Regions from separate parts of the Streptomyces sp. NBC_01003 genome, predicted to be linked through region 4. Evidence: riboswitches for the same ligand, from Rfam matches in the RefSeq annotation. Region 4 holds a riboswitch; each other region holds the start of a gene.
What was found. Region 4 has a riboswitch for cyclic di-AMP ahead of OG698_RS15135 (M23 family metallopeptidase). Riboswitches for the same ligand answer to the same signal wherever they lie in the genome.
Positions count from the first base shown of each region.

Region 1 (2,193 bases), 1.2 Mb from region 4:
TCATGATCAGGTCGTCGAAGTCCAGCGCGTTCGCCTCGCGGAGGCGGGACTGGTACATCGCGTAGGCCTGGGCGAGGGTCTTCTCGAAGCCGTCGGCGGCCTGACCTGCGAAGTCCTCCTCGTCGATCAGCTCGTTCTTCAGGTTCGAGATCTTGGCGCTGAACGACTTCGGCGGGAACTTCTTCGGGTCCAGGTCGAGGTCGCGGCAGACCAGGGCCATGAGGCGCTTGGAGTCGGCGGCGTCGTAGATCGAGAACGACGACGTGAAGCCGAGCTTCTTCGACTCGCGGCGCAGGATGCGGACGCAGGCGCTGTGGAACGTCGACACCCACATCGCGTTCGCCCGCGGGCCGACGAGGGACTCGACGCGCTCCTTCATCTCGCCCGCGGCCTTGTTCGTGAACGTGATCGCGAGGATCTGGCCGGGGTGCACACCGCGCTCGCCGAGGAGGTACGCGATGCGGTGCGTGAGCACGCGGGTCTTGCCGGAACCCGCGCCCGCCACGATGAGCAGCGGGGAGCCGCCGTGGACGACGGCCGCCTTCTGGTTCTCGTTCAGCCCGTCGAGGAGCGCCGCCGGGTCTAGCGCCGGGCGTGGGGCGCCGTCCCGGTAGTACGCGTCCCTGGCCGGGGGCACGTCGAACTTCCCGTCGAACAGGTCGTCCGGAATGTGCTCCGGAGCCGTGTCGTCCTCGGGCGGCGGCGGGGCATGCTCCTCACTGGCCTTCGAAGCCGTGAGGTCCGCCAGGAAGCTGTCGTCAAAGAGGCTGCTCATCGCTCTACGAGTCTAGGCCGCCCCACTGACACCCACGGCCGTCCCGGAAACTTCCCCCGACTTCACGGACCCGGCCACCTCTCGTAGTGCGGTAATCACCCTCAGCAAGGGTTACCGGAGGTCACAATCAAGATTGCCGAAGGTCACGAAAATGTATCGGGCATATCGAACATCAACCTTCACAGCAGCCACACGAGTTGGCTAGCGTGCTCCGCGGGCCACCCGTCCCCCCGCCGGTAACCGCGCCGCGAGCGGGTCGCCCCCGCTGAGTTCAGTACGCCGAAAGGCATGGAACCGGGGACCCACGACCTTTGGGGTGAATCGGCCGACGACCCGTCAGGGCGCGGCCGTAGGGCAGCCTTCCGAATCTCCGCCCGAACCCGACAGCTAACCCGGTAGGCGGTCATGGGAAGGAGACGCGACCCTTGGCGTCGCACCGCAAGCCACGCACCAGAACAGCCGGCCCCCGCACGGCCCCCGTCGCCGGCATCACCACGGCGGCCCTCACCTCCATCGCCCTGCTCTCGCAGACCGCGACCGCCGCCCCCTCCGCGCCGCCGAAGCCGAGCCTGGAAGAGGTCCAGAAGAAGGTCGACACCCTCTACCACCAGGCGGGCGTGGCCACGGAGAAGTACAACGCGGCCAAGGAGCGCACCACCAAGCAGCAGAAGCGCGTCGGCGAGCTGCTCGACGACGTCGCGCAGCGCACCGAGAAGCTCAACAAGGCCCGCCAGGAACTCGGCACCTTCGCCGCGGCCCAGTACCGCACGGGCGCCGTCTCCGACACCGCGACGCTGCTCCTCGCCGACGATGCGCAGGACTACTTCGACCAGGACCATCTGATGAGCCGGCTCACGAGCCGCCAGAAGAAGGCCGTCGACGACTATCAGACCGAGCAGGCCGCCACCACGAAGAAGCGCACGGAGGCGGCCAAGAGCCTGGAGACGCTGACCACTTCGCAGGCCACGCTCAAGAGCACCAAGAGGGACGTCCAGCAGAAGCTCGGTGACGCCCGCGAACTCCTTTCGAAGCTGACCGCCGAGGAGAAGGCGCGGCTCGCGGCGATCGAGAAGAGGAAGCAGGAGGCCGCCAGGAAGAAGGCGGAGGAGCTGGCGCGTCAGCAGGCCGAGGCGGAGGCCAAGCGCAAGGCGGCCGAGGAGGCGCGCCAGACGGAGAACCCGGGCACCGGCACCGGTTCGGGGACGGGTACGGGTACGGGCTCCGGGAGCACCGGCAGCGGTTACGCCACCAAGGCGGCGAAGGTCATCGCCTTCGCCGAGTCCCAGATGGGCAAGCCGTACGTGTGGGGCGCCACGGGCCCGGACTCGTACGACTGCTCGGGCCTCACGCAGGCCGCGTGGAAGGCGGCCGGCATCACGCTGCCGCGCACGACCTGGGACCAGGTCAAGGTCGGCACG
Region 1 covers NZ_CP108707.1:4,521,857-4,524,049, forward strand. Annotated here, with positions in the region: gene pcrA (DNA helicase PcrA) at 1-775, opposite strand, end outside; cyclic di-AMP (ydaO/yuaA leader) riboswitch at 1,043-1,192, shown strand; gene OG698_RS20555 (NlpC/P60 family protein) at 1,201-2,193, shown strand, end outside.
Region 1: it holds a riboswitch for cyclic di-AMP, as region 4 does, so the genes downstream of both, OG698_RS20555 (NlpC/P60 family protein) here and OG698_RS15135 (M23 family metallopeptidase) in region 4, are expected to answer to the same signal.

Region 2 (2,193 bases), 2.7 Mb from region 4:
ACCGGGAACGGTCGTCACCGTCGCCCCCGCCAGGCTCCCGCGCTCATCGTCGCCGCGGGAGTGGCCGGCTCCGCCATCGCGATCCCTCTGCTCGGCGCGACCAGCGCGAGCGCCGCGTCGACGGCCACCTGGGACAAGCTCGCCGAGTGTGAGAGCGGCGGCTCCTGGAGCGCCGATCCGGGCAACGGCTACTACGGCGGGCTCCAGTTCTCCCAGGAGACCTGGGAGAACTACGGCGGCCTCGACTTCGCGCCGCGCGCCGACCAGGCCAGCCGCTCGCAGCAGATCGCCGTCGCCGAGAAGGTCCTCGCCGACCAGGGCCCGAGGGCGTGGCCGGTCTGCTCGGTCACCTCGGGACTCACGGCGGACGACGCCGCCGCCGACGTCGACCCCGGGGCGGCCCTGCCGACCCCGTCGGCCGGTGACTCCGGGAGCGACGACGCCGCGAAGGAGGACGCGAGCGGCGAGCCGTCGGACTCCGCTTCCTCGGGCGCGAAGGACGACTCCCGAGAGAAGAATCATGACAAGTCGGGTGATACCGCAGGTAACACCTCGGATGACTCCAAGGGTGACAAGTCCGAGCGGGACGGCTCGACTTCGACTCCCGCGACACCCTCGCCGGAGACCTCCGCCGACTCGGACGCGGCCACCCCGCCCGCCTCCGGCCGACACCGCGGCGACGCCGCCGCGGACGACACCGCAGACTCCTTGCGCGCCGACGACGGCTCGGGCCGCCACGCCTCACGCGGCGATGAAAGCGGACGTAAGCAGGCCAATCAGGACGAAGGCGCCTACACCGTGCGCGCCGGCGACAACCTCTGGGACATCGCCGACACCCATGACGTGGACGGCGGATGGGCCGCTCTGTATGCCGAGAACAAGAAGACGGTGGGTGCCGACCCGGACCTCATCCTTCCTGGTCAGAGTCTGGATCTTGGGCTCGAATCGGGCGAAAAGTAGCGGCAGTTCGGGCTGAATGTCCGCTTTGGTGAGAGTGAGAGATGGGTCTCAAAGGCCCTGATCGTCTTTGAAATTCAGGCGATCCACTGCTTACGGTCATCACCGCTCGCCACAGCGGGCCCCGTCGGATGTCACGCCGAATCCTGCCAATGTCCGTACGGGAACAGTCGTCGCGTAAGCGCCGTAGGCAGGAGCGGGGGACCCAAGGTAAGTGCCGGCCCCGGCCGTTGAGAGACGGCCGAACGACCGGCTTGGGGTTAAGTCGCACGCAGGACGTGCGACCGGGCACTCATCCGGCCCGAACCCGACAGCTCACCTCGTAGGCGTCGGTGAGGGGATCTCTCGATGCTGTTTTCCAGCAAGGGCAAGCACCGCCGCCCGTCCAAGGCCGTTCGCGTCGCCACGCTCGCCGGTGTCGCCGGTGCCGCTGTCGCCGTCCCGCTGATGGGTGCCACCGGCGCCTCCGCCGCCACCGCCTCCGAGTGGGACGCGGTCGCGCAGTGCGAGGCCGGCGGCAACTGGTCGATCAACACGGGCAACGGCTACTACGGCGGCCTCCAGTTCTCCTCGTCCACGTGGGCCGCGTACGGCGGCACCGCGTACGCCTCCACCGCCGACAAGGCCTCCAAGGCGCAGCAGATAGCCGTCGCCGAGAAGGTCCTGGCCAGCCAGGGCAAGGGTGCCTGGCCGAGCTGCGGCGTGGGTCTGTCCGCCGCCTCGACCGGCTCCGCCCCGGCCGCCACCCCGCAGCCGGAGCGCAAGGCCGAGCAGCCGACCACCCGCAGCCAGGAGCGCACGGCGCCTGCCGCGAAGCAGGAGTCGAAGAAGACCGTCGAGACCCCGACCGGCAAGAAGGTCAAGAAGGGTGACGGCGAGTACAAGGTGAAGGCCGGCGACACGCTCAGCACCATCGCCGAGGAGCACGGCACCAAGGGCGGCTGGGCGAAGCTCTTCAAGCTGAACAAGGACATCGTCGAGGACGCCGACCTGATCTACCCGGGCCAGCAGCTCCACCTCAAGTAGGTAATGGAGGCGGCCCCAGGCTGCTCGGGTACCGGCTTTCGGCGGACGGCCGGTACCACGCCAGGTTTCCCCCAAGGACCCCCCGCCCCGGGTGCGCATTCCCCCGTCGCGCCCGGGGCGGGGCTTTGGTGTGTGAGGGGTCCTGGGCTTTCGTCCGTTGTCGGCCGAGACTTTTTGTTCCGTTCGGAAACAATTCGCTCTCGGTTTTGT
Region 2 covers NZ_CP108707.1:5,975,574-5,977,766, forward strand. Annotated here, with positions in the region: gene OG698_RS27370 (transglycosylase family protein) at 1-960, shown strand, start outside; cyclic di-AMP (ydaO/yuaA leader) riboswitch at 1,085-1,301, shown strand; gene OG698_RS27375 (transglycosylase family protein) at 1,306-1,983, shown strand.
Region 2: it holds a riboswitch for cyclic di-AMP, as region 4 does, so the genes downstream of both, OG698_RS27375 (transglycosylase family protein) here and OG698_RS15135 (M23 family metallopeptidase) in region 4, are expected to answer to the same signal.

Region 3 (2,193 bases), 5.2 Mb from region 4:
GGTGCGCATGCGCGCCCAGCTGGAGGAACTGCTCGCGCGGCACACCGGGCAGAGCCGAGAGCGCATCGGCGCCGACATCGAGCGGGACAAGATCTTTCGGGCCCAGGACGCCGTGGAGTACGGGCTCGTGGACCGGGTCATCGAGAACCGCAAGCTGTCCGGTTCGGCCCACGGCGCCAGGTGACCCGGCGATGCTGCCGCCCGAGCTGCCCCCGCTGCCCGCGCTGACGCGCGCCGAGTGCGAACTCCTCGACCGCTATCTGGAAGTGGTCGACCTGCTCGGAAGGATCAACCCGGCCAGGAGCGACCACACGTATGGCGGACTGCGGGCCGCGCAAGCGCTCGTCGGCGGGGCGACGGCGCTCAGGGACGCCCTGACGCTCATGCATCAGCGAGGCGAGACCGAGCTCCACGCGACGACGCTGGCTCGGGCTTTGCGGGTCCTGGACGGAGAAAGGAGGTCACAACGGGTCACAGTGCCGCCGGAGTCGGTCAATTGACGGCCCGTTCAAGACCGAAGCGATCGATCCGAACCGTCCGGGCCGGGGTCGAAACGGACCAGAAGAGGTACCCACATACGGCGTAGCCGGTACTCGCACATGCGAACCGGAAAAGTTGCGCGGAACGCCTACGCGAAGTCGGGAATTCCGCCTTCCGCTGCTGGTGCGGGGCTCGTTGGGACCCCCGCACCGGGGGGGAGAAGTGTGCTGTCCACCCGATTGGATCACTCGTGAGGACACTCACACAACGCCGATTCGGCTCTGCGTTCGCGCCGTTTGTGCGTGAAGATCCCTTCCGACGACAAGCCCCCGCCGCCGCGGCGGGGCGGTCCGTGCGGACGCCGAGTCCTGCCGCCGTACGGATGCCAGGTCGACAGAAGTGGATCGGCAGGAGTGGAGGACCCAAGCACGACGGGCCGCCGGAGCTGTTTTCCGGGCCGGCCCTTGGGGTGAAGCCGCACTTCGCGGCCGGGCAACTTCGCCAGCCCGAATCCGACAGGTCATCCTTCACAGGCGGCTGACGAAGGGTTGCGCATGACTGCGCTCAATCGTGTCCCGTCGCTGCTGACCCGGGCCGGCACCGCCTCGGCCCTCACGCTCGCCGTAGCGGGCGGCAGCCTGCTGGTCCCAGGAGCCACGCCCGAAGCGGAGGCCTCGCCGCCTGCGACGAAGGCCCTCCAGATCGCGGCCTCGAGGAAGGGAAGCCCCTACCAGTGGGGCGCCTCAGGACCGCACAGGTTCGACTGCTCGGGCCTGACGGCCTACTCGTTCAAGCGTGTGGGCAAGAGGCTGCCCCGTACCGCCGCCCAGCAGTACAACAAGACCCGCCATGTCTCCGCGTCCCATCGCAAACGCGGTGACCTGGTCTTCTTCCATTCAGGCCGCGGCGTCTACCACGTCGGCATCTACGCCGGGAAGGGAAAGATCTGGCACTCGCCGAAGACCGGTGACGTGGTACGGCTCCAGCGGATCTGGACGAAGAGCGTCTGGTACGGGCGCGTGCGGTAGCGCCACCTGACGGGTCCTCGGGGACCTGGGGGCCCGTCAGTCGTCACCAGGTGCACGCGCCTGCCCCGGCCGTCTCGGAACCGCGCGATGGGGTACTCGTGGTCGTATGGACGAGGACCGACCGGCCGGCGACGAGGACGCCCCACGCAACTCAGGTCCAAGGAGCGTGGGGCAGGACCGGCACGAGACGCCGCTGGAGCGCGCGGACCGGAACTTCGGCGAGCTGCTCCAGGAGCTGAGAGTCACCCAGACGGGCGTGCAGATCCTCTTCGCGTTCCTGCTGACGCTGGCGTTCACTCCAAGGTTCCCGACGCTGGACGGCGTGCAGCGCGCGACGTACATCGCGACACTGCTGCTCGCGGTGCTCGCCGCCGCGCTGTTCACGGCGCCCGCGGCGCTGCACCGCGAGCTGTTCGGGCGGGGTGCCAAGCCCCAGATCGTGCAGGTGTCCTCGCGGCTCGCCGCGGCCGGCCTGGGCGTTCTGATGCTCGCCCTGACCGGGTCCGTGCTGCTCGTCGTGGACGTCACCGCGGGCCGGGCGGCGGGCATCGCGGCTGGGGCGGGCACGTTCGCGGTCTGTGCGGGCCTGTGGGGCGTACTGCCGCGTCTGGTGCGGCGCTCACTCACGCGGGCACAGGAGGGGACGGACACCCCGTCCCCGTAGCCGCGCCACCACCGCCGGCCT
Region 3 covers NZ_CP108707.1:8,461,277-8,463,469, reverse strand. Annotated here, with positions in the region: gene OG698_RS38685 (ATP-dependent Clp protease proteolytic subunit) at 1-184, shown strand, start outside; gene OG698_RS38680 (hypothetical protein) at 192-500, shown strand; cyclic di-AMP (ydaO/yuaA leader) riboswitch at 830-1,031, shown strand; gene OG698_RS38675 (C40 family peptidase) at 1,035-1,508, shown strand; gene OG698_RS38670 (DUF6328 family protein) at 1,615-2,172, shown strand.
Region 3: it holds a riboswitch for cyclic di-AMP, as region 4 does, so the genes downstream of both, OG698_RS38675 (C40 family peptidase) here and OG698_RS15135 (M23 family metallopeptidase) in region 4, are expected to answer to the same signal.

Region 4 (2,193 bases):
CCTCGACGAGATCCCGCACGAGACGGCGAACCCGGGCCGCCGCGCCGCCAAGGAGCTCTCGAAGCAGCTCTTCCCGGCCGCCGCGCGCATGTCCCGCCCGCGCCAGGGCACCGAGGAGACCGTCGCGGCTGTCGACGCGGCGGCCGTACGTGCCTTCTACGACCGGCACGTGCGTCCCGCCACGGCCACCGCGGTCGTCGTGGGCGACCTCGCGGGCATCGACCTCGACGCCCTCCTCGCGGACACGCTGGGCGCCTGGACGGGGAACACGGCCGAGCCGCGCCCCGTACCGCCCGTGACGGCCGACGACACCGGCAGGGTCGTCATCGTCGACCGCCCGGGCGCGGTGCAGACGCAGATCCTGATCGGCCGCATCGGCGCGGACAAGCACGACCGGGTGTGGCCGGCGCAGGTGCTCGGCACGTACTGCCTGGGCGGCACCCTCACCTCCCGCCTGGACCGCGTCCTGCGCGAGGAGAAGGGGTACACCTACGGCGTGCGGTCGTTCGCCCAGGTGCTGCGCTCGGCGCCGGACGGGACGGGCGCCGCGATGCTCGCCATCAGCGGCTCCGTGGACACGCCGAACACGGGTCCGGCGCTCGACGACCTCTGGAGGGTGCTGCGCACGCTCGCGGCGGAGGGCCTCACCGACGCCGAACGGGACGTGGCTGTACAGAATTTGGTGGGCGTCGCCCCGCTCAAGTTCGAGACCGCCGCGGCCGTCGCGGGGACGCTCGCCGACCAGGTCGAGCAGCACCTGCCGGACGACTTCCAGGCGGAGGTGTACCGGCGGCTCGCCGCGACGGGCACCGTGGAGGCCACCGCGGCCGTCGTGAACGCCTTCCCGATGGACCGTCTGGTGACGGTGCTCGTCGGTGACGCCGCGCAGATCGAGGAGCCCGTCAGGGCGCTCGGTATCGGAGAGGTGACCGTCGTCACGGGCTGATCGTGACCGGTGCGCAACGAGGGGCCCCGGTGGGCGAGATGACCACCGGGGCCCTTGTTTGTCCGAATTGAACCGGTGGTTGCCTGTCTGCCCTGTGGCATGCGCTACAAAAGCCCGGTTCCGTTTGTTGATTGAAAGTTGCCCCGCTTAGCGTCGGTCCGGCTGTCCGCCAGATGTACGCCGCGCCCGTGGCACCGGACAGTCATCGCCGAGTCCCCCAAGGCGCGAGCCGGGGGAGCCGGGGACCCACCGTCCCTGGGGTGAATCGGACGCCCTTCCCTGAAGGGGGTCCGTAGGAGACCTTCCTGCTCCGAACCCGTCAGCTAACCCGGTAGGCGAGAAGGAAGGAAAGGACTCAGCCACCCCATGGCGTTCACCCGTGCCACCGGGAAGCACCGTCGCCCGAGCCGTCTCACGCGCACCACCGCGCAGGTCGCCGGCGTCGCCGCGCTCACCACGACCGGTGTCATCGGGGGCCTCGCCGCCCCCGCCCTCGCCGCCGACGCGGCTGTGGAGCAGACCGGCCTGACCAAGGCCATCTCCATCGGTGACTCCCTCGCGGAGCAGATCGACGCGCAGGCCGCCGCCCAGCAGCAGGCCGCCGACGAGGCCGCCGCGAAGAAGAAGGCGGAGGCCGAGGCCGAGAAGAAGGCCGAGGAGGACCGGCGCAAGGCCGCCGCCAAGGCCAAGGCCGAGCGCGAGGCCAAGGAGCGCGCCGCCCGTGCGGCCGAGCGCAAGCGCCTGAACGCCTTCGTCATTCCGGTCACCGGCTCGTACGTGTCCACCGCGTACAAGGCCAGCAGCGGCCTGTGGTCCTCCGGCAGCCACACCGGCATCGACTTCCACGCCGCGAGCGGCACCTCGGTCCACGCGGTGGGCGCGGGCACGGTCGTGGAGGCAGGCTGGGGCGGCGCCTACGGCAACAACATCGTCATCAAGATGAACGACGGTACGTACACGCAGTACGGCCACCTGTCGTCCATCGGTGTCTCCGTCGGCCAGACGGTCACCCCGGGGCAGCAGATAGGTCTCTCCGGAGCGACCGGCAACGTCACGGGCCCGCACCTCCACTTCGAGGCGCGCACGAGCCCCGAGTACGGCTCGGACATCGACCCCGTCGCGTACCTGCGCTCCCACGGCGTGAACGTCTGACCTTCGCCGCGTACCTCGCGAAGACGCACCGAATGCCCCGGCTCACCGAGCCGGGGCATTCGTCGTTCCCGGATCCGCTCGTTCCCGGCCCGCTT
Region 4 covers NZ_CP108707.1:3,295,550-3,297,742, reverse strand. Annotated here, with positions in the region: gene OG698_RS15140 (M16 family metallopeptidase) at 1-946, shown strand, start outside; cyclic di-AMP (ydaO/yuaA leader) riboswitch at 1,143-1,299, shown strand; gene OG698_RS15135 (M23 family metallopeptidase) at 1,313-2,098, shown strand.